DNA from 3 places in the Mesorhizobium sp. B1-1-8 genome. Region 1 is predicted to be linked to each of the others. Evidence: riboswitches for the same ligand, from Rfam matches in the RefSeq annotation. Region 1 holds a riboswitch; each other region holds the start of a gene.

Region 1 (7,694 bases):
GTGGCCGACATCCCAGATCAGCCGATCTTGCGGCGTGTTGAAGACATAGTGCAGCGCAACAGTGAGCTCGACCACGCCAAGGCCGGCGCCAAGGTGGCCGCCGGTGTGCGAGACGGCATCGACCAACTCGGCGCGCAGTTCCGTGGCGAGCTGCGGCAACTCGCTTTCGTCGAGCGCCCGCAGATCCGCGGGGATGCGGATCTTGTCGAGGAGCGGCGTGTCGGGCTTTGCGTTCACTCTGAAGCGGCCTGCTGAAAAATTAACCTTGCGCTAACCTTCATCTTGGGCATGCGCCATGATCATGCGCGAAATATGCCGCTCCAGGCCGAATGTAAATGCGCGTCAGTGACGCGCCCGGTGCAAGATGCCTCATCCTGCTCTATCTTTCGGGCAGCGGAATGAACTCCTCCTCATCACCAGGAACGATATCGAAGCGGCCTGTCTTCCATTCTTCCTTGGCCTGTTGGATGCGTTCTTTCGAGGATGAGACGAAATTCCACCAGATATAGCGCCTGGAACCCAGCGACGCGCCGCCGAACAGCATGAAATGGGCGCCCTGTTCGGACGATACGACAATCTCGTCGCCCGGCTTGAACACCAGAAGCCGCTCGGCCGGAAAACGGTCGCCGGCGATCGAAACCTCGCCTTCCAGCGTATAGATGGCGCGCTCCTCGGCATCGGCCGGGATTTTCACGCTGGCGCCCGCAGCCAGCCTGAGGTCGGCGTAGAGCGTCTCCGAGGCGCTCGCCACCGGCGAGCGCAGGCCGGAGAATTCGCCGATGACGACCCGGCCCTCGACACCCTCGGCATCGATCTCGGGCAAGCGGATCACCGATGTATTCTCGAAGACCGGAGCGATCTCCTCCTTGCCGTCTGGCAATGCCAGCCAGGTCTGCAGGCCGGACATCGACATCGGCGCGCCGCGCAATTCGTCCGGCGTGCGCTCGGAATGAACGATGCCACGGCCGGCGGTCATCAGGTTCACGTCGCCGGGCGCGATCACCATTTCGGTGCCGAGCGAGTCGCGATGCCGGATCTTGCCGTCGAAAAGATAGGTGACGGTGGAAAGCCCGATATGCGGATGCGGGCGCACGTCGATGGCATGGCCGGCGCGCAGGATGGCGGGCCCCATGCGGTCGAAGAAGATGAACGGTCCGACCAGCCGGCGCTTGGCGGTCGGCAGCGCGCGACGGACCTCAAAGCCGCCAATGTCCTTGGCATTGGGGATGACCATCAGCTCGATCTGGTCGCAGGCGAAACCATCGCCCGGTTCAGGGTCGTTTCCCGGAAAGAAGCTCATTCGATCCCCTCAGGCGAACCGCAGCGCGGATCTGGCTTTCGCCTTGGCCGCCATTTCCTCGCGGTTGCGCGGCTCTTGTGTGGTTTCCAGCGAATCGAGCAGCTCGCGCGCCGCGGCGGCGATCGCCTCCACGGCGTGATAGAAAGCATGTTCGTTGCGCTTGGATGGTTTGGTGGAACCGCTCAGCTTGCGCACGAACTGAAGTGCTGCGTCATGCACTTCGTCATTGGTCGCCGGCGGTTCGAAATTGGCCAAGGTCTTGATGTTGCGGCACATAGCTTGAACTCCTGCTTCTCTGCCCCACCCGTTCCAAACTATTCCGCGTCGAGCGGCTCCGTGCCAACCGGCTTGCCGTCGCGCGACAGCCTGATCTTCTCGACCTTGTCCTCGGCCGCCTTCAGCAAACGGTCGCAATGGGCCTTCAGCGCCTCGCCGCGCTCGTAGATCTTGATCGACTGGTCGAGCGGGACGTCGCCGCGCTCCAGATCATCGACGATCTTCTCCAGCGCGTCGAGCGCCTGTTCGAAGCTCATCGCCTTGACGTCTTCATTGCCTTCGCCAGCCATATCCTATCCCTTCATCAGCCGCCCGACATGGGCGGCGACCGAAAATGCCAGTCCCTGCAGATCGTAGCCGCCCTCCAGCAGGGAAACGAGCCGGTTGCCGCTGTGGCGTCCGGCGCGTTCCATCAGCTGGCCCGTCGCCCAGTCGAAATCCTCCTCGGTCAGGTTGATCTCGGCCAGCGGATCGCGACGGTGCGCGTCGAAACCGGCCGAAATGATGATCAGGTCGGGCGCGAACGCTTCGATCGACGGCAGCACGCGCGACAGGAACGCGTCGCGGAACGCTTCGCTGCCGGTTTGCGGCGCCAGCGGCGCGTTGACGATGTTGCCGGCGCCGGTTTCGTTTTTTGCCCCGGTGCCCGGATAAAGCGGCATCTGGTGCGTCGAGCAGTAGAGCACCGACGGGTCGTCCCAAAAAATGTCCTGCGTGCCGTTGCCGTGGTGGACATCCCAGTCGACGATGGCGACGCGCTCGGCCTGGTGCTTTTTTTGCGCGTAGCGGGCGGCAATCGCCGCAGTGTTGAAAAGGCAGAAGCCCATCGCTGTGGTCTTCTCGGCATGGTGGCCGGGTGGACGCGCGGCAACGAAGGCATTGGCGGCGCGGCCCTCGAAAACGTCGTCGACGGCGGCGTTGGCGGCGCCGATCGCCGTCACCGCCGCTTGCCAGCTCTTCGGGCTGGCAGTGGTGTCGGCATCGATGCGGGCGAGCCCGGTTTCGGGGATCGCGGCGCGCACGCGCTCGACGAAATCCTCAGGATGCGCGTAGAGGATGGTCGCCTCGTCGCCCTCCGGCGCCTGGACGCGGTCTAGGGCTGAAAACGCCTCGTCGTCCAGCACGCGTTCGATGGCGCGCAGACGGTCGGGCCGCTCGGGATGGCCGGGCGGCGTGATGTGTTCGAGGAAGACCGGATGGGTGTAGAGACGGGTAGCCATTGCCCTAATCTAGGCACCTACGACCGGAATGACCATGTTTCGAATTCCAATGGCTGGGGAAATCGCGCCTTGCCGTGTCGCCGGCGGCATTGGCGTCGCGCTGCGTTCGCGATAAGGTCCCGCCGCTGCCTGGTGCCCGCGACGCGGGAGAATCGGGAACACGGTTGAATTCCGTGGCGTGCCCAACGCTGTGAGGGGGACCGCGCCGGCAAAAGCCACTGTCGATGACGGGAAGGCGCCGGACGCGGGTCGATCCCGAGCCAGAAGACCGGCCCGGCAGACATGGTCGTCCGCATGGTCAGGCGGAGGACTGCTTATCGCAAGGGGACAAGCGATGACGGTACCAGCAACCGCCGCGGGCGGCGAAGACTTTGACCAATTGGGGCGCGACGCCGTCTACCGGGCGATGTTCACCAGGCGCGACGTGCGCAGCCACTTCGTGTCGGACGATCTCGATGACCGGGTGCTGGCGCGGCTGCTTACGGCCGCTCATCACGCGCCGTCGGTCGGCTACATGCAGCCGTGGAATTTCATCGTTATCCGCGATGCGGAACGGCGGCGGCAGGTGCGCGATTTGTTTCTCGCCGCCCGCGAACAGGAATTGCCGGCCATGGAAGAAGAGCGGCGGGCGCTCTACCGCAAGCTGAAGCTCGAAGGCATCTGCGAAAGCGCGCTGAACCTGTGCATCACCTGCGACCGGCAGCGCTCGCAAAACTCGCCGCTCGGGCGCTGGCACAATCCGGAGATGGACCTCTACAGCACCGTCTGTGCCGTGCAGAATTTCTGGCTGGCCGCGCGGGCCGAGGGCGTCGGCGTCGGCTGGGTCAGCATCATCGAAACGCAAGCGCTGAAGCGGCTGCTGTCGATCCCCGAGCACGTGACGCCGATCGCCTATCTGTGCGTCGGCCGCGTCTCGGAATTCGCGCCGAAACCGGATCTCGAAGCGCATGGCTGGGGCCGTCGGCTGCCGCTGCCAGAGCTGGTGATGAGCGAGATTTTCTGCGGCGCCGGCGAGGCGCCGCTCAAATCGGCGATAGTGAGGCTCGGCGCGGAAGACCGGCGGAAGCCATGATCAGACTGCGGTGCTCGGCGCCTCCCAGCGCGAGCCGCGGAAGGAGGCAAGCGCCCTGTCCTTGAGCTCGCGGAATTTCGACGAGGTTTCGACCAGCCGCCGGTCCCATTCGGGATTGGGAACCTGGCCCTCGATGGTTGCGAAATAGACCTGCATCAGCGAAACGATGGCGAATGGCTCGATGAAGGCCGCCTTGAAGGCCCACGCAAAGACGATGGCGAGCACGAAGGCCCAGCCGGCAAGCTGTCCCGGCATGACCCACAGGATGGCGGCGGCCGGCGCCAGCATCAAAAGGAAAATGAGGAAGGACACGCCCCACATGATCGCCGCCAGCCAGACCGCGTTCTTGACCATGATCTTGCCGTTCTGGGCGTAAAGCACGACGCCTTGCCTGGCAGTCTCGAAAGGCGTGCTCGAATTGATGCGGATGTTGTAGCCGAGGATGATCTCGTCGACATAGGTCAGCGACAGGCGGATGACGGTGTTGACGAAGCTGACGAGGCCGCTAAGGCCGGGAATGGGCAGGAAGGCGGCGATGCCGGCGGTCAGGCCGGTGATGGCGCGGATGGCGCCGTTGACCAGCGTATCGACGACAAAAAGGATATTGGCCTCGGCGAAACGCTGGGCGACCACTTCCCTGGCATAGGCGATCTGGCCCTGCCCGTCGGGAACGTCATGGCCGTCGATGAGATGGACCATGACCGCGATGTGCCCGGCCTTGACGATGTAGAGGATGTATCCGCGGATCCAGTACATAGCGACCGCGACGACGCCGAAGCCGACCACGCCGCCCCAGAGCGCGAAGGAGAGCGGACCGTCGGGATCGGTCGAGATGTGGCCGACGCCATAGCCGACGCTGGCGCCGGTGCCGGTCGCCATGATGAAAGCCAGCGTGATGCCGAAATAGACGATCATGCGAAAGACGATGAAAGGCCATGTCCTCATCATGATGGACACCGACCTGCCGATGCTGAAGTCCCACATGGCCCGACCCCTGCCTTAAGATGGCGCGAGAGGATGCGCCCACGCACGAGATTGTCAACGCGGCAGCGGCGTGCCGGCCCAAAAACCGGTGCACAAGCCGGCGGGTGTGGTTACCCGGTCGTTTGCTTTGGCTTCTTGAGCAACCCTTCGAGCAGCTGCTTGAATGCTGCTATCGCCTTCTTCGACGTCGCTTCAGGGTCCTTGGAATTGGCGATGCGCTGCGAGGCCTGGCTGCTGGCGCCGTTGATCAGCCGCGCCGCGGTTTCGGGATCGAGATCGGGCACGACGACGCCCTCTTGCTGCAAGGCCGTCAGGTGCTCGGTCATTGAAGCGACGCAGGCATTAGCGTTCGCCCATTGTGCCGGGTCGCCGAGGACGGCCGGGCCGTCGCGGAACATGATGCGCTGGATCTCCGGCTCCAGCGCCATCTCGATATAGGTGGTGCACTCGTCGACGAAGTGCTGCCAGCGGGTTGGCGCCCGTGACGCTACCTCGTTCACGCGCGCTGCCATCTCACCGTCGATCTCCGCGATCACCGCCTGCAACAGGCCCTTCTTGTCGCCGAAATGATGGTAGAGCGCACCGCGCGTCAGGCCGGCCGAAGCAGTAAAATCGTCCATCGAAGCGTCTGCATAGCCGATCGTGCCGAAGGCATGGCGGGCTGCGGCGATCAGCTTGGCGCGCGTCTCGGCGATCATCTCCTTGCGGGGTTTGTGCATGGCTTCTGGACCTATCCACATACGCTCCGTATGCCAATTGACATACGCTACGTATGAACTATCTGACACTCATACGCCGCGTATGTAATTGCCTGCCTTCCCCTTGTCGAGGAACAAGACGATGCGAAACCCCTATTTGGAAATCTTTCGGGCTCCCGGCACCAAGGGTTTTGCCGCGGCTGCCTTTATCGCCCGGCTGCCGATCGCCATGGCGCCGATCGGCATCGTGGCGATGCTGGCACAGACGCATGGCGAATACTGGCTGGCCGGAGCCGTCTCGGCGACCTATGCGCTGGTCAACGCCTTTCTGTCCCCGCAGATATCGAGACTGGTGGACCGGCTCGGCCAGACACGAGTGGCCATGCCGGCAACCTTCATTTCCGTGCTTTTCTTCGCAACACTGATCGTAGCTGCCAATCAGCATTGGCCGATATGGACATTGTTCTTGTCGGCACTGCTTGCCGCCGCAATGCCGAGCATCCCGGCGCTGGTGCGGGCGCGCTGGACCGAGATTTTCCGCGATCGGCCAGAGCTCAACACCGCCTTCGCCTTTGAATCCGCGGCCGACGAGCTGGTTTATGTCGCCGGTGCGTCGCTGTCGGTGGGCTTAAGCGCTGCGCTGTTCCCGGAAGCCGGCGTGCTGGTGAGCACCCTGCTGCTCGCCTTCGGCTCGGCTGCGTTCCTGCTTCAGCGTTCGACGGAGCCGCCGGTGCGTCCGGCGGCGGATGGCGCGGCCGGATCGGCGATCCGCCTTAGGCCGGTGCAGATCATCACTTTCGCTCTGATCTTCATCGGCGCGACCTTCGCGACGACGGAAGTGACCACGGTTGCCATCACCAAAGAGCTCGGCCAGCCCGAGGCGGCCAGTCTGGTCATCGGCGTCTATGCGCTGGGATCCTTTGTGCTCGGCATCATCATCGGCGCGCTCAATCTGACAATGCCGCTGCAACGGCAACTGGCGATTGCCGTCGCCGTCATCGCGCTCACCACGCTGCCGCTGCTGTTTGCCGACACCGTACCGTTGCTGGCGCTAGCCGTCTTCGTCAGCGGTTTCGCCATCTCGCCGACCTTCATCACCGCCTTCGGCCTGATCGAGCGTCATGTGCCGGCGGCGATGCTGACGGAAGGCGTCACCTGGGTGACGACCGGGATCGGCATCGGCATGGCGCTGGGCTCCTTCGCTGCCGGCGCGGTGGTCGACGCGTTCGGCCCGCAGAGCGGATTCTGGGTATCGGTGGCGGCGGGCGCGATTGCGCTCGGCACAGTGCTCGCCGGCCAATGCCGGCTGGCAACGGAGGATTGCGACGTGGATCGGGGCGAGGCGGTGGTCCCGGCGGAGTGACGGTTATTCGGTCACAGACGTTGGCAGTTAGCCGAGGGCTCCTCGACATCGTCATCCACGGACGGAGCGACGCGAAGCGGAGCGCGGACCCGAGGATCCATTCCGTTACCTTGATCGTAGAGTGCAGCGGAGCAGAATTCTGAACCGTCGCGACGCTTCGACGTCACGGAATGGATCCTCGGGTCTTCGCGCGTCGCTTCGCTCCTTGCTCCGCCCGTGGATGACGACGTCGCGGAGGACCGTCAATCCGTCGACGGACTACAAAATCTCGGTCTTGGCGATGTGGATGCCAAAACCTTCGAGGCCGACATAGTGGCGCTCACGCGAGGCGATCAGGTTGATGGAGGAAATGCCGAGATCCTTCAGAATCTGGGCGCCAAGCCCGATCTCGCGCCACTCGCTCTCGCGGCGGCGCGCCTCTTCGTGGTCCTCGCGGTCGCCGCTCGCCGGCCGCTTGCGCTCCTGATGGGCGACGCCGACGGAGCCTTCGCGCAGATAGACGATGACGCCGCGCCGGCGCTCGCCCATCGCCTTCATGATGGCGTCCAGCCGATGGCTGGTGCCGAACACGTCGGTGACGACATCCTCCGAATGCAGGCGCACCGGCACCTCCTCGCCATCGCGGATATCGCCGAAGACGACTGCGAGATGGTGCATGGAATCCCAAGGCAGCGTGTAAGTGAAGGCCTGCGCCTTGCCGCCGGGCGTGTCGATGTCCGAGCAGGCGACGCGCACGACCAGCGTCTCTTTGCGCTGCCGGTAGGCGATGAGATCGGCGACC
Region 2 (7,694 bases), 2.2 Mb from region 1:
TCTCCCCCCTTGAGGGGGAGATGTCCGGCAGGACAGAGAGGGGGGCGACAGAGTGCCAACCTGCGAGCGAGGCCAGCTGCCGCTCCGACAGGTCTCTCGTATGCGCCTCGCGCCCTTTTTCAGCGACCATCCTAAGAGCCGCGACGGCAATGCTGCGCGCCGCATTTTCATCGACGGTCACGAGCGGCTTCGCACTTCGTGCGTCGCCAGCAACCGACACACTCCACTGGACGCCCGCATCGGCCCTTACTGCCCTCAGCCTCACATCTGCCGTCACCGCGTCCATCGCCAACTGCCCACCGCCATCGACAACCACCGACACCTTCGGCCCCAACCGCGGCGTCAGCCCAGCTTCCTCGATTGCTGCGCTTATCCGCTCTGCCAGGGGCCGCGGATCGGCAATTTCCTGCGGATCGATTCCCGCCAGCGGCCCGACTTCGACCGGCACGCCGCTGCGCACTGCAATGCCAAGCGCATCCACCTCCGCCGCCAGCAGCCGCGCGCTGTCCGCCGTCAAACCACGGATCTGCAGGCTGCCGCGCGCCGTCACTTCCATGATGCCGTTGCCGTGGCGCAAAGCGGATTCACAGAGTCCGATCAGCAATTTCGGGACAAGTCCTCCAGCGACCGGGTTGAGCCGCACCAGCAAGCCGTCGCCGGTTTGCATCGGGGCGCTCAGGGCAGGGCAGGCGCCGCGGCGGGAGAAGGTGTTCATGCCGCCACCCCGCTTGCCTGGGCCTCGGCGATCAGCGCCGCGAGATCGTCATCGATCGAATTCCTAAGCGGATGCCACAATCCGCGCCGCCGCGCCGACTGAAACCGCTCGGCGATGACCTTCGCCGCCGCCGGGTTCTCGCGCAGGATGAAGGCGCGAACCTCCGGATCGCCGACGTAAGCATCGTGAACCGCCTCGATCAGCGTTCCCGAAATGGCATTCGTGGTCTCGGCGAAGCCGACCAGGCGGTCGACCGTCTCGGCGAATTCCGAGGCGCCGCGCGGGCCGTGGCGCATCTGGCCGGCGATGAAGCGGGGATTGACGGCGCGGGCGCGCACCACGCGGGTCACCGCCTCGCCGACCGAGCGCGGCTTCGGCTTTTTCGGGTCGGTGGTATCAAGCACGATGACGTCGGCATTCCTGCCGAGCGCGGCAAGGGCGGCCGAAAACCCGCCGATGAAGGCGACGTCGGCCGAGCCTTCGAGGATGTCGCGGCCCGGATCGTCGCCGGTGTGGACGAGAAGGTCGGCTTCGGCGATGCGGCCTTCGAAGGCGCCGGGCGCCGAGATCGCTTCGCCGTCGGCGCCGCCATAGGCATGCGAGGTGGCGTCGAGATAGGCGCGGCCGATCTCTTCGCGCGCGCCCCATTCGCCGCGCGACAGCAGGTCCTCGACACCGGCGCCATAGGTGCCGGGCGAGGTGCCGAAAATGCGCGGGGCGATCTTGCCCTCGGCACGGGTCGCTGCTGCAAGCGGATTTTCGGAATCGTCCTCGTCGCGCGCGGCAACGGCGTTTGCGGCCGCATCGATAAGGGCGATCTGGGTCGGGAACATGTCGCGGAACAGGCCGGAAATGCGCCAGGTGACGTCGACGCGCGGGCGGTCGAGCGTCGCCGGCGGCAGCACCTCGATGCCGGTGACGCGGCCGGTCGCGCTATCCCACTGCGGCCGGCAGCCCATCAGCGCCAGGCCTTGCGCGATCTCCTCGCCGCCGGTGCGCAGCGAAGCCGAGCCCCAAAGGTCGATGACCAGCGATCGCGGCCAGTCGCCATGCGCCTGCATATAGCTGCGCACCACTTCTTCCGCTGCCGCCTGGCCAAGATCGTAGGCTGTTGGCGTCGGCATGGTGCGCGGATCGGAAGTGAAGAGGTTGCGCCCCGTAGGCAGCACGTCGGACCGGCCGCGCGCCGGCGCACCGGCGGGGCTTGCCTTGATGTGGCGGCCGTCGAGGGCGGCGAGCAGGGCCGATTTTTCGGCTTCGGCGCTTTGCCGGCGCAGCGGATCGGTTTCGTCTTCCGGCACGCGGCCGTAGACATGCAGCCCGTCCTTGACGGCGAAATCTTTCAGGTCGCAGAGCCAGGCGTCGATGCGGCGCAGCGCCTCGTCGGGCGCATCGGTGCCGGCAACGCCGGCTTCAGAAGCGAGGCCTGTCTTCTGCGCCGTTTCGACGATCAGCTTCGCAAGTCGGTCGCGGCGGCGCCGGTCGAGCCCGTCGGCTTGCGCATATTCATCTACAAGCCGTTCCAGCCGTTGCTGCGCTTCGTCGAGGCCGGCGCCGGTCAGCGGTGGCGGCAAATGGCCGAGCGTGACGGCGGCGATGCGCCGCTTGGCCTGCGCCGCCTCGCCGGGGTTGGAGACGATGAAGGGATAGATAACCGGCAGCGGGCCGGTGACGATCTCGGGAAAACAGTTTTCGGAGAGCGCAACCGTCTTGCCCGGCAGCCATTCCAGCGTGCCATGCGCGCCAACATGGACGATGGCATGGACGCCGAGCGATTTTTGCAACCAGAGGCCGAAAGCGATCAGCTCGTGACGGGGCGGCAGCGTCGGGTCGTGGTAGTCGGCGCGGCGATCGGCAGAGCGGCCGCGATCGGGGGCAAGCGCCACGGTGACGTTGCCGAAGGTGGCGGCACGGAAGGGGAAGTGGGGGCTTGCCTGCGAAGGTAGGCGTTCTGGCGCCCCCCTCTCTGTCCTGCCGGACATCTCCCCCTCAAGGGGGGAGATTATTCCTTCACCTCGGCTTTCGCCAATTTTCAGCGTTTTACGGGAGGAGCCGGCGGCGGAACTGCCAATCTCCCCCCCTGAGGGGGAGATGTCCGGTAGGACAGAGAGGGGGGCCTCGCGCAGACTTATCTCGTCCATCTTTCCCCAGGCCGCGTCGACGGCAGCCACCGCCTCAGCCGACAGATCCCTGGAGAATTTCAGATACGCCTCCAATCCGAGCCCTTCGCCACTTCGCTCCAGCGCATCCAGCAATTCCCTTGGCGATTGCGGAATCCCTTCAACCGCATAACCCTGTTCCCTCAGGTCGTGCAGCATCGCCAGCACGCTTGAAGGCACATCGAGGCCGACGGCATAACCGGTGCGGCCGGGGGCGCTCGGGTAATCCGGGATCAGGATGGCCAGCTTGCGCTCAGCCCGCTTCGCCCGCTGCAGCCGGATGAAAGCCGCGATGCGGGCGGCGACCTGCGCGACGCGATCCGGTTCCGGCCGGTTGGCGAACGCGCGGAAGGCCAGCGCCGGATCGGTTTCGATTTCGCCTTTGAAGGACACGGCGCCGGCGAGGATGCGGCCGTCGAGCTCCGGCAGCACGACATGCATGGCAAGGTCGGCCGGCGCCAGGCCGCGCTGGTTCTTCTCCCACACCTCGCGCCTGGTCGTCGCGACAATGACCTGGAAGACGGGCACGCCGGCACGGTCGAACAGAGTTTCTGTACCAGGCTCGGCGCCGGAGGCAAAGGCTGTGGCGGTGACGATGGCGGCGGGGTTCAATGTTGCGAGTGCGGTTTCGACGAAGGCGAGCGACGTCGGATCTTTCAGACTGGAAACGAAGATCGGTACCGGGGTGAGACCTTGCAGCTTCAACGCTTCCACGAGAGCGTCGATCGGCGCTACGTCTGCCGCCAGCAGCATCGAGCGGTAGAAGAGGATGGGGATGATGGGCGCGACGTTCCCCTCCCCCTCGAGGGGAGGGTGGCCCGCAGGGCCGGGTGGGGTCGGGACGACCGGGCTGGATCCTTCATCCTGTCGCCGCACTTCAGGGCGTTGGCGCGTTTCGCAGAGGACCCCACCCCCGGCCTGCGGCCGGATCCTCCCGTCAAGGGGGAGGGGGACGCCGCGCTCCACGACGCCAAATCCTGGCACGTAAAACCCAGCCTTCGGCACACTGACCGGCTCAGCCACGGCCGCATCCGACCCCGCCAGCCGTGCCAGCCTTTGCACCAGCGCGTTCATATTGGCCGGCCCGCCCTCACGAAAATAACCGAGCAACGCATCAAGCTCCTCGCGCGGCAGCGTCGAGGCTTCGATCAGGCGCTGATCCTCGTCGTGACTCTCGCCCGGCAGCAGCGCCAGCTTGATGCCTCGCTCGCGCGCAACCGCTGCCAACTGGTCGCAGCCATAGCGCCACCAGTCGTAGCCGCCGAGGATGCGCACGAGGATGACCCTGGCATGCTTGGCGACGCTGTCGACCCAGAGGTCGACGGACATCGGATGGCGCAGGTCACGAAGCGCTGCGAGCCGCATCGATGGCAGGCGCTCCGCATCCGCCTTCCATGCCGCCGCCAGTCCGGCGAGATCACTGTCGGTGAAGGACAGGGCCACGACATCCGCAGGTGTCTGCCTGAGATCGATCGGCTCGGCGAGATCGTCGAGCGAGGCGGAGGTCGTGGTGAGGATATGCATCGCTTTTCGTGTTGACCTCAGCCGGCGAGGATACGCTCGATCGCCGGACGGTTCAGCCCCTTCAGGCCAATGACGACGAGGCGCGAGCGGCGGTTGTCTTCGGCCGTCCAGGCGCGGTCGTAATAGTGGTTGACGCGCGGCCCGACGGCCTGCAGCAGCAGCCGCATCGGCTTGCCGCCGACTTCGACGAAACCCTTCACCCGCAAGACGTTTTCCTGCTCGGCCGCCGTGGCGACGCGCCTGGCCAGTTCGTCCGGATTGGCGATCGACGGGATATCGATGACGAAAGAGTCAAAGTCGTCGTGCTCGTGGTCGAGCTCGTCATCGTGATGGGTCTTGCGGTTCTCGATATCATCCTCGACCGCAAGCCCGAGGCCGAGCAGCACCGACGGATCGACCTTGCCCTGCGCGGTGGGCACGACCTTGACCGCCCGCGCGATATGCTCGCCGATGGCGGCGTTGGCGCGCGCCGAGCCCGCCGCATCCATCAAATCGCTCTTCGACAGGATGATCAGGTCGGCGCAGGCGATCTGGTCCTCGAACACTTCCTCGACCGGATCGTCATGGTCGAGGCTTTCGTCCTGCGCGCGCTGCGCCTGCAGCGCCTCCATGTCGGAGGCAACGCGGCCCTCGGCCAGCGCCGGCCCGTCGACCACGGCGATGACGCCGTCCACCGTGACGCGGCTTTTTACGCTCGGCCACTGGAAGGCCTGCACAAGCGGCTTTGGCAAAGCCAGGCCGGAGGTCTCGATCAGGATGTGGTCGACCTTGGGCGTGCGCGACAGGATCTGGTCGAGCGCCGGAACGAAATCGTCGGCGACGGTGCAGCAGATGCAGCCATTGGCGAGCTCGACGATGTTCTCCTCCGGGCAGCTGTCGATGCCGCAGCCCTTCAGGATCTCGCCGTCGATGCCGATGTCGCCGAATTCGTTGACGATAATCGCCAGCCGCTTGCCCTTGGCGTTCTCAAGCAGGTTGCGGATCAGCGTCGTCTTGCCGGCGCCGAGAAAGCCGGTGACGACGGTGCAGGGGACGCGCGAAACGGAAGCGTTCATGATCAGTCCTTCAGCATGTCGAGGGGAGGAATGCGGGCAACAAGGCCGCGCTTCAGGCAATCGGGCCGGCCGCGCCAAGGGATGAGACCGTCGGTGGAGGTGGCGAAAAGCTTTGCGCCGGCGACGAGGTCGGCGCCGCTGGTCGTCTCCAGGTCGCCGAAGACATAGCTCCAGCAGCCGTCGCGCAGGATCGCGGCACTGAGGCGGCGCTTGCAATTGCCGAGGCATTCGACGGTACGGATGCAAATGTTTTCGGGAGCCGCGGCCCGCCGGGCGTCTTCGGCCAGCAGCGCGCCGGCGCGGGGGTGCGCGTCGGAACCGGTTTCGTCGCGGCAGGAGACGCAGACGATGACGGTGACGCCGGCCAAGACATCGCTATCGCCGGACGCATTGTCCGCTGTGCCAGCCGAAAAACTGCTGTCTTGGTCCAAAAATCAGGCTCCTTGCCCGGTAACCCGCCGGGCGATCGGATTCTTATGTCGCAGACGGCAGGTCTCCTGGCTCGCGGGTCATCGCCTTGGTAGCCGCCTTCCCGGGAATATCCCAGTGGCTTTCGGCCTTGGCTCTTCGCTCACAGTTGCGGGGACAGCCGCGGATTTGGGATTTTGTCCCGCACCGCATTCCCTCTTGGCTCCTCCCTTTGCCGAGAGGAGACCGTCTGCACCGGATTTAGGCTTACGGGTGTAGGCGTGTCAACGCGCGGTTACGACGCGGCGATGTCGGCCAGCGCCGGCCCGAGATCGCCAGCCGGAGTCACCTCGATGCGCTCCAGGCCAAGCCAGCCCTGCATCTGCTTCAGTTCCTCGAAGAGCTGGGCGACTGTCTCCGGCGGGGCGCCGGGCTCAGTATAGGCGGCATGGACGCGCAACACACCGGCCGGACGGTCGGCCTTGAGGTCGATGCGCCCGACGATCCGGTCGCCGAGCAGGAACGGCAGCACATAATAGCCGTATTGGCGTTTTTCGGCCGGCGTGTAGATCTCGATGCGATAGCGGAAATCGAACAGCCTTTCTGTGCGCGAGCGTTCGAAGACCACCGGGTCGAACGGGGCGAGCAGGGCGCGCGCCTCGATTTTTCGTGGCAGGCGGGCATCCCTATGAAGGTAAGCCGGCTTGTCCCAGCCCTCGACGCGCACCGGCAGCAACTCGCCCGTCTCGACCAGTTCCTCCAGCCGGCCTTTCATGTCGGCGGGCGACAGGCGGAAATAATCGCGCAGGTCGCCTGCCGTCGCTATGCCGTGGGCGCGGGCGGAAATGCGCAGCAATTCGCGATGCGCATCCTCGGCCGCCGGCACCGGCAAGTCGAGGACCGCCTGCGGCAGAACGCGTTCCGGAAGGTCGTAGTAGCGTTCGAAGCCGCGCCGATAGGCGGTGGTGATGCGCCCGGCCCAGAACAGCCATTCGAAAGCGTGCTTGGCCTCGCTCCAGCCCCACCAGCCGCCATTGCCCTTGTGGCCCTCTATGCCGGAGGCGGCGATCGGCCCGCGCTCGGCGACCTGGTCATAGATATCCTTGATCAGTCCGGTCCGCTCGCGGCCCCATTTGGCCAGACCGAGATACATCTCGTCGCCTTGCTCGGCGCGCTGCATGCGCCAGCGCAGCAGCGGATAAGTCTCGACCGGCAGGAACGAAGCCTCATGCGCCCAATATTCGAAAACCGTGCGCTTGCGGTTGACGGCTGCGCTGTCAAGCAGCGAAAGCGGGTAGGGGCCGAGTCGCGAATAGAGCGGCATGTAGTGAGCGCGCACCACCGCGCTGACGGAATCGATCTGCAATAGGCCGGTGCGGGAGAGCACGCGGGCGAGATGGCGGCGATCGGGCGTGCCGGACGGCCGCGGATCGGTGAAACCCTGCGCGCCAAGCGCTATGCGCCTGGCCATGGCGAGCGAGATTTTTTCCTTCATCAAAACGCCTTGCCCGATCGTTTTACTCGAATTCCTGGCCGATGATTCCGGCCATGCTAGCAGGCCAGTGGCAGGATATGTGTCAGGAGAAAAAGTGGAGTAAAACATGAAGGAAATCAAACAGGAGCGGATCGGACCAGTTTGTTCCGATATGGCGTCCAGGGCCGCGAATTGAACAAGGTTTGACTTGCTTCGCCGAAACCGCTGCGCTAACCCTCGCCGCGTTGCAGCATAGGCGCCCTAAAACGGTTCAGCGGTAAATCTGTCACGCTTCCGCAATAGGGTTGGTTGCTGTAATCAACGTTGATTGGCCGCCAAGGGAAAGCCGCTGCATGAGC
Region 3 (7,694 bases), 2.1 Mb from region 1:
ATCTCGACCAGGAGGATCAGGACGAGATCCTGTCGCAGCTGCCGTTCACCGAACGCATCCGGCTCAGGCGCGCGCTCGACTATCCGGAAGAGACGGCCGGCCGGCGCATGCAGACGGAATTCGTCGCGGTGCCGCCGTTCTGGACGATCGGCCAGACCATCGACTACATGCGCGAAGACAAGAACCTTCCCGAGCGCTTCAGCCAGATCTTCGTCATCGATCCGAGCTTCAAGCTGCTAGGGGCCATCGACCTCGACCAGATCCTGCGCACCAAGCGGGCGGTAAAGGTCGAGGAGGTGATGCATGAGACGCGGCACGCCATCCCGGCCACCATGGACCAGGAAGAGGCGGCGCGGGAATTCGAGCAGTATAACCTGCTCTCCGCCGCCGTAGTCGACGAGAACGAGCGGCTGGTCGGCGTGCTCACCATCGACGATGTCGTCGACGTCATCCAGGAGGAGGCAGAGGAGGATCTGCTGCGCATGGGCGGCGTCGGCGACGAAGAACTATCGGACACGGTGTTTGCCACCTCGCGCTCGCGCGTGCCCTGGCTGCTGGTCAATCTCCTGACTGCCTTCCTCGCCGCATCGGTGATCGGCCTGTTCGACCGCACGATCGAGCACATCGTGGCGCTGGCGGTGCTGATGCCGATCGTCGCCGGCATGGGCGGCAATGCCGGCTCGCAGACCATGACGGTCACCGTGCGCGCCCTGGCGACGAGAGATCTCGATATCTACAACGCCTCGCGCATCATCCGTCGCGAGCTGGGCGTTGGCTTCATCAACGGCATCGTCTTCGCAGTGCTGATCGGCATCGTCGCGGCGACCTGGTTCCGCGATCCCAATCTAGGCGGGATCATCGCGGCGGCGATGATCATCAACATGTTCGCGGCCGCCTTGGCCGGCATCCTGATCCCGCTGCTGCTCGATCGTCTCAAGATCGATCCGGCGGTGGCCTCGGCGGTCTTCGTCACCACCGTCACCGACGTCGTCGGCTTCTTTGCCTTTCTTGGACTGGCGACGTGGTGGTTCAGCATTCGCTAAAGCAATAGGTCGCCGTCAATTGACTTTTACGTAAATGCCGTGCGACGCTGGCTCGGGGTCACGTGCCGATTCCGGCACATGACGGGGTTTTGATCGGAGGAAGGGCGACGCCGCTGGCGGCCATCGCGCTGACGTTCGGGATGGAGCGGGAATGCGGGAATATTACACGATCACCGAGCTGACGCGCGAATTCGACGTGTCGACGCGCACGCTTCGCTTCTACGAGGACGAAGGGCTGGTGCAGCCGATCAGGCGCGGCCGGACGCGGCTGTTCCGTCCGTCCGACCGGCATCTCATCCGCCAGATCATGCGGGGAAAAAGGCTCGGCTTCTCGATCAACGAGATCCGCGAGATCATTCAGATGTACAAGGAGCCGCCCGGCGAGGTCGGCCAGCTCAAGCTGATGATCAGGCGCATTGAGGAAAAGCGCGAGGATCTGAGGCAAAAGCGGCGCGATCTCGAAGAGACGCTTGCCGAACTGGATCAGGCCGAGGAGTCGTGCGTGGAGCGGCTGGCCGAGCTCGGCGTGAATACATAGGGATCCTGCATAGCGAACGTCGGCAGTTGGCCTGAGCGTCCTGAACTTCGTCATCCTAGGGCGGAGCAAGGAGCGAAGCGACGCGCGCAGACCCTAGGATCCATGCCGTGAAGCTAAAGCGTTGCAACGATTGCAGAATTCTGCGCCGTTGCGCTCGATGACGGAGGTTACGGCATGGATCCTCGGGTCAAGCCCGAGGATGACGACATTCGGAACGTTTCGGCCAATCGCCGAGGTCTTCGATCTTGTTTCCTAGCGACCTGCTGATGGGAGCCGAGCCGAGCCAACTCAAATCCACCGCCGCACTCGCTTGGCGTAGTCACGGTATTTCTTGCCGAACTTTGCCGCCAGCATCTTTTCTTCTTTCTCGATCGCCATCTTCTGCGTCGCGAAGCTGGCGATGAAGGCGAACAGCAGGAACCAGGCGATACCGGTGATGAAGGCGACGCCGATCAGAAGCAGCGTATTGGCGAGATACATCGGGTTGCGGGTGATGCCGAACGGGCCCGACGTCACCAGATGGTCCGGCTCGGCGTTGGGATCGAGCGTCGTCCTGGCGCGGATCATTGTGCGGATCGCGGTGACCCAGAGCGCGGCGACGCCGAACAGGGCCACCCAGCCGACGCCGAACAAAAGGCCGCCAAAAATGTCGCCGATCCACGGCAGCGGATAGAGCATGCCGAGTACGATGCTGGCGACGATCGCCACGACGTAGATCACCGGCGGCCAGGGGATGATCCCATGCTTGGGCTTGGTCGTGCCGGTCATTGCTGCCCTCCCTCCATCTTGCTTTCGGTCGCGGCGGTGCAGGTGCTCGCGAGATCCTCAAGATGCGATTTCCAGATGCTGGTCTGGTCGTTGCCGTAGAGTTTGTCGAGCGATCCTTCGCCCTTCAGCGTGTCCAGCATGCAGCCACAATAGCTGGAACAGAAGTTGGTGTCCCGCTGCTGTTCGCATTGCGCCTGGCAGGCCGGCAGGAAGCCGGCTTCCTTGTCCTGGGGGGCGGCCGGCATGACCTGCGAAAACAGCCAGACCGAGCCGAACAGCAGCGGCTGGTGGATCAGGTAGAAGGCGAGGCTGTGCTGGCCGATGAAGGTGAGCGGGCGCGACCAGCGGCCGGGCGTCAGGGCGCCCAGCCGGGCAAGCAGGCCGGAAGCGGAAGCGAACTTTGCCACGGCAATGCCGGCGAGCACCGCGCCGAACCAGGGGAACAGCGGCACATAGTCGTTGGAGCGCGGGTTGGTCGCCGAAAGGCCGACCCACCACAGCCACGGGTGGTCGAAGAACTCCGATCGCAGATAGAAAGGCGCCGCGATGACGAGCGCTGCAACAATTGCCGTCAGCAGCGCCGGCAGCCTGAGAAAAGCGAGGCCGAGCAGGCTCGCCAGCGCGATCTCATGCAGGATGCCGAAAAAGATGAAGCCGTCCGGCGTGACAAACCAGGTGACGGCCGAGATGGCGATCGCCGCCCCGGCGACCATGGCAAACCGCGTCCAGAAGCCGGGCCAGCGGATCTGCCGGCCATGGGCAAGGAACAGGCTGACGCCGACCAGGAACAGGAAGGTCGAGGCGATGCAGCGGGCGTAGATTTTCCACCAGCCGAAAGCGGTCAGGCCGGGGTCGGTATAGCCGAAATTCTCGAGATCCCAGGTGAAATGGTAGCTCGCCATGGCGATCAGCGCGATGCCGCGCAGGATGTCGATGGCGATGATGCGGCGCTGCTTCGGTGCGTCCTGAGCGGGTTCGCTCGTCGTCTCCATGCTCATGATCTCGCGTTCCGATTCAGTCGTGCCAAACGACTATCACGGTTCAAGCCGGCAACAGAAGGTGGCGTTAGGGCAGATCCTCATCGGGCGGGCGGCATGGCAAACTGCTTTAGGCCAGCAGCGGAAAGCCTTTGGCGGGTTTCGCTTTTCGGCTCGCGGGGGTCGGTTTCCTGCTACCGGCAAGCCAGTGGTCCGGCCAGATTTGGCCGGCGATTCCCGTCTCGGAGGGCTGATGTCCACCCACGTGCGCCATCCGATCTGGCTTCCCGCCTTGCGGCCTGCCGACGCGCGCACCTTCGCCTCGCTCTATGCGGTCGAATCCTTCGCCCGCGCCACCATCTCCAGCGTCATTCCGATCCAGGCCTATGAGATCCTGCACAACGAGCAGATCGTCTCGATCCTCTACACCGTCGTCTCGCTGCTCGGGCTGTCGGTGACGCTGTTCATGCCGATGCTGATCCGCCGCTTTGCCCGGCGCTGGGTCTATACGGCCGGCTGCCTGCTGCTGGCGCTCGGCTCGGTCTTCTTCGTCACCCATACGCTAGCCGGGCAACTCGCCGGCATGCTGTGCCGGGTGATGGGCGCCAGCGCGCTCTCGATCACGCTCAACCTTTACATCATGGACCACATCCGCAAGACCGATTTCATGCAGTCGGAATCGCTGCGCATGGCGTGGTCGATGTTTGCCTGGACGGGCGGGCCGACGCTCGGCATTGTCCTCTACACGCATTTCGGCATCTACGCCGCGCAAGGTGCGGTCGTGGTCTTTGCCTTGGCGCTGCTTGCGCTGTTCTGGACCTACCGGCTGAGCGACAACCCGTCGATCCGTCCGGGCAAGAGCCGGCCCGCCAATCCGCTCGCCAATATCGGTCGCTTCATCGCGCAGCCGAGATTGCGGCTTGCCTGGCTGATCGCCTTCGGCCGCTCCTGCTTCTGGACGACGTTCTTCGTCTACGGTCCGCTGTTCATGGTGATCACCGGGGAAGGCAAGCTTGCCGGCGGGCTGCTGGTGTCGGCAGGCAACGCGCTTTTGTTCACCGCGATTTTTTGGGGCAAGGCCGGAAAGCGGTTCGGCGGGCGGCGGACCATGACCTTCGCCTATTTCGCCATGGCGGCGATGCTTTTCGCGGCAGGCGGCGTCGGCGAAGCCGTGCCGCTGCTCACCGCCGCCTTCCTGCTCTGCGGCGCGCTCTTCACTATCGCGCTCGACGCGCTGGGCTCGACCGCCTTCATGCGCTCCGTCAGGTCCTATGAAAAGGCGCAGATGGCGGCGGTCTACCGCACTTATCTCGATTTCTCCGAGTTGACGCCGCCGCTGGTCTATTCGGTGGTGCTGTCCTTCTTCGGCCTCGGATCGGTGTTCGTCACGCTCGGCCTGTTGGCCGTCGCATGCGGCTTCGTCACCTGGCGCTATTTGCCGAGGTCGCTTTGATCGGAGAGCGGCAATTACGCGGCCGCATTGTGGCTTGCGGGCGCCGCCCTTAAGATCCGTTCGTCATCGCCGGCGGTTGCGTCGGCTGCTCAGGGCTGCGCGCATGCAAGCAAGAACGATGTCGCTGACCGAGGAACTGGTCGCCCGCTGTTTTCGGCAGGTCGAGGACAGCGGACCGGACCCGCATGCCGCGCATCTGGACGATGCCGACTACGACGCGATGCTGGATGCGCTGGAGCCCGAACTTCCCGCCACAGAACCAGTCTGGCTGTTCGGCTACGGCTCGCTGATCTGGAAGCCAGAGATCGAGCATGTCGAGGAGCGGGTGGCGGTGGCGCGGGGCTGGCATCGCTCCTTCTGCATGAACATGACACGCTGGCGCGGCACCAGGGAGCAACCGGGCCTGATGATGGCGCTCGACCGGGGCGGCCAATGCAAGGGGGTCGCTTTCCGGCTGGGCGATGGCGACCGGCGCCGGCAACTCGACAGGCTTCTGAGGCGCGAAGTGACGTTGAAGCCGACGAGCTACCATCCCCGCCTGCTAAGGCTGGCAAGCGACAGCGGGCCGCTGCGGGCGCTGGCCTTCGTCATCAACCGCAACGGCACCACCTATGCCGGCCCTCTCGACGAAGGCGAGGTGGTGGAAAGGCTGGCAACCTCCTGCGGCCATTGGGGTTCGGGTGCCGACTATCTCTACAACACCGTGAAGAACCTCGAGGAACGCGGCATCCACGACACCCATCTGTGGCGGCTGCAGCAGCTCGTGGCCGTCAGGATCGCCGCCTCGTAGCGCAGCAACCGGTGGCGCAATCCAGCCGCACGGTGACGGAATTTGGTTTGCCGGCCCCAACGATTCTGCCTATAGTCGTCCTTGTCGTCGGTTCCGTTTTTGGGACGAAGAGGGAATGCGGTGCGGACAAATCCTGTCCAATGCCGTTGCTGCCCCCGCAACTGTGTGCGGTAGTCCTCTCCATTAGACCACTGGGGAAAGTCCTCGGGAAGGTGGGGAAGGGCGCTGATCCGCGAGCCAGGAGACCTGCCGGCGACAGGAAACTGACTTACGTGCCCTCGGGTGGAGGGTGAAAGGACAAGCTATGGCTACCGCTTCCGTTTCTCTCGGCGCCTCCGTCTCCTCGCAGTCGCGCTTCATACAGCTCGCTCTCGCGGCACTGCTCGGCGTCTTCGTCGTCGGCTTTGTCGGCTTCTCGCATATCGATGCGGTCCACAACGCTGCCCACGACTATCGCCATTCGATGGCGTTTCCCTGCCACTGACGCGGATCTGACATCATGAACCTGTTTCGCAACGTCGTGTTCGTCGCGGCGATCGCGGGGCTCGTGGCCGGCGTCGTTCTCGCCTGCATGCAGGCCTATGCGACAGTGCCGCTGATCCTCAAGGCGGAAGTCTATGAAAAAGCCGGCGGCGGCCATCATCACGACCACGCTGCCGCGCCTGCCGCAACCGGCAATGCCATGAGTTCAGCCGCGCCGGCGGAAAACGCCATGAGCTCTATCGCGCCGGCTCCGGCGGAAGCGGCTGCTCCGGCCGAAGACGAGGGCTGGACGCCCGCCGACGGCTTCGAGCGCTTCGCCTTCAACGTCGTCGCCAACATCGTCACCGGCATCGGTTTTGCGCTGATCCTCGTCGCGGTGTCGGAGTTTGCCGGCGGCATCGGCAGCTGGCGCCAGGGGGTGTTCTGGGGCCTTGCCGGTTTCGCCGTGTTCACGCTGGCCCCTGGTCTCGGCCTGCCTCCCGAGCTGCCGGCGATGCCGGTCGCCGAGTTGCCGCCGCGCCAGATCTGGTGGGTCTCGACGGTGGCGGCGACCGCGATCGGCCTCGGGCTGATCGCCTTCCGCAAATCGCTGCCGCTGACGATCCTTGGCGTCGTGCTGATTGTGGCGCCGCACATTGTCGGCGCGCCGCAGCCCGACAGCTTCGAGACGGCAATCCCGGAAGGGTTGCACCGTCAGTTTGTGGTGGCGGTGACGCTCACCGATCTGGTGTTCTGGCTGGTGCTGGGCGCTGTCGCCGGCGTGGTGCGCAGCCGCTTCACCGGCGCGGGGGCCAGCCTGCGCGACAGCTTTGCCTGATCGCGCCACGGGTCAGCTGACCTTCATCATCGGCGGTGCGCGCTCCGGCAAGAGCGCGCATGCCGAAACGCTGGTGACGGCGCGGCCACCGCCTTGGGCCTATATCGCCACCGCGCAAGCCTATGACGACGAGATGGGCGAGCGCATCGCACTGCATCGCTCGCGGCGCGGCGAAGGCTGGGTGACAGTGGACGCGCCGCTCGATCTGTCCGGCGCGCTCGAAGCCTTGCCCGACAACCAGCCGGTGCTGGTCGACTGCCTGACCTTGTGGCTGACCAACCACATGCTCGCAGAGCACGATATCGAGGCCGAATGCGGGCGGCTCGTCGACGTTCTGTCGCGGCCATGCGGACCGTGGTTCGTGGTGTCAAACGAAGTCGGGCTCGGCATCGTGCCGGACAATGCACTGGCGCGCCGGTTTCGTGATGCCGCCGGCCGGCTCAACCAGCAGGTTGCCGCGATTGCCGATACGGTGCTGCTGATGGTGGCAGGACTGCCGCTCAAGGTTAAGTGACATGGCCGGGATCGAAGACAAGACCACTGAAGATAAGGAAGCCGAACGCCATCGCGCCAAGATGGCCAGGCGCAAGGCGGTGCAGGACGCCGAGGTGGCTGGCAAGACGATCGAGAAGGGCCTGCTGATCGTCAACACCGGACCCGGCAAGGGCAAGACCACCGCGGCCTTCGGGCTGGCGCTCAGGATGCTCGGCTACGGCAAACGCGTCGGCGTTGTCCAGTTCATCAAGGGCAAATGGCACACGGGCGAAAAGGACGCCTTCGCCGCTTTCGGCGATCGCATCGTCTGGCACGCCATGGGCGAGGGGT

The links. A riboswitch is a leader RNA that binds a small molecule or an ion and turns the genes downstream of it on or off. The one in region 1 is predicted to bind cobalamin.
Region 2: linked by a shared signal. The riboswitch ahead of FJ974_RS13575 (DUF1636 family protein) and the one ahead of bluB (5,6-dimethylbenzimidazole synthase) in region 1 are both predicted to bind cobalamin.
Region 3: linked by a shared signal. The riboswitch ahead of FJ974_RS13780 (CbtB domain-containing protein) and the one ahead of bluB (5,6-dimethylbenzimidazole synthase) in region 1 are both predicted to bind cobalamin.

The regions. Positions count from the first base shown of each region.
Region 1 is NZ_CP083956.1:4,958,960-4,966,653, forward strand. It holds gene dxs (1-deoxy-D-xylulose-5-phosphate synthase) at 1-237, opposite strand, end outside; gene FJ974_RS24410 (pirin family protein) at 380-1,300, opposite strand; gene FJ974_RS24415 (DUF2277 domain-containing protein) at 1,310-1,576, opposite strand; gene FJ974_RS24420 (exodeoxyribonuclease VII small subunit) at 1,615-1,866, opposite strand; gene FJ974_RS24425 (histone deacetylase family protein) at 1,870-2,796, opposite strand; cobalamin riboswitch at 2,910-3,088, shown strand; gene bluB (5,6-dimethylbenzimidazole synthase) at 3,131-3,868, shown strand; gene FJ974_RS24435 (hypothetical protein) at 3,869-4,852, opposite strand; gene FJ974_RS24440 (TetR/AcrR family transcriptional regulator) at 4,963-5,571, opposite strand; gene FJ974_RS24445 (MFS transporter) at 5,693-6,913, shown strand; gene ribB (3,4-dihydroxy-2-butanone-4-phosphate synthase) at 7,172-7,694, opposite strand, start outside.
Region 2 is NZ_CP083956.1:2,784,465-2,792,158, forward strand. It holds gene cobG (precorrin-3B synthase) at 1-715, opposite strand, end outside; gene FJ974_RS13565 (cobaltochelatase subunit CobN) at 712-4,398, opposite strand; gene cobW (cobalamin biosynthesis protein CobW) at 4,416-5,453, opposite strand; gene FJ974_RS13575 (DUF1636 family protein) at 5,456-5,884, opposite strand; cobalamin riboswitch at 5,923-6,127, opposite strand; gene FJ974_RS13580 (winged helix-turn-helix domain-containing protein) at 6,157-7,356, opposite strand; gene FJ974_RS13585 (NADH-quinone oxidoreductase subunit A) at 7,689-7,694, shown strand, end outside.
Region 3 is NZ_CP083956.1:2,828,435-2,836,128, forward strand. It holds gene mgtE (magnesium transporter) at 1-1,043, shown strand, start outside; gene FJ974_RS13755 (MerR family transcriptional regulator) at 1,195-1,581, shown strand; gene FJ974_RS13760 (methyltransferase family protein) at 1,870-2,349, opposite strand; gene FJ974_RS13765 (heparan-alpha-glucosaminide N-acetyltransferase) at 2,346-3,347, opposite strand; gene FJ974_RS13770 (MFS transporter) at 3,580-4,779, shown strand; gene FJ974_RS13775 (gamma-glutamylcyclotransferase) at 4,883-5,569, shown strand; cobalamin riboswitch at 5,641-5,838, shown strand; gene FJ974_RS13780 (CbtB domain-containing protein) at 5,874-6,053, shown strand; gene FJ974_RS13785 (CbtA family protein) at 6,069-6,869, shown strand; gene cobU (bifunctional adenosylcobinamide kinase/adenosylcobinamide-phosphate guanylyltransferase) at 6,862-7,383, shown strand; gene cobO (cob(I)yrinic acid a,c-diamide adenosyltransferase) at 7,385-7,694, shown strand, end outside.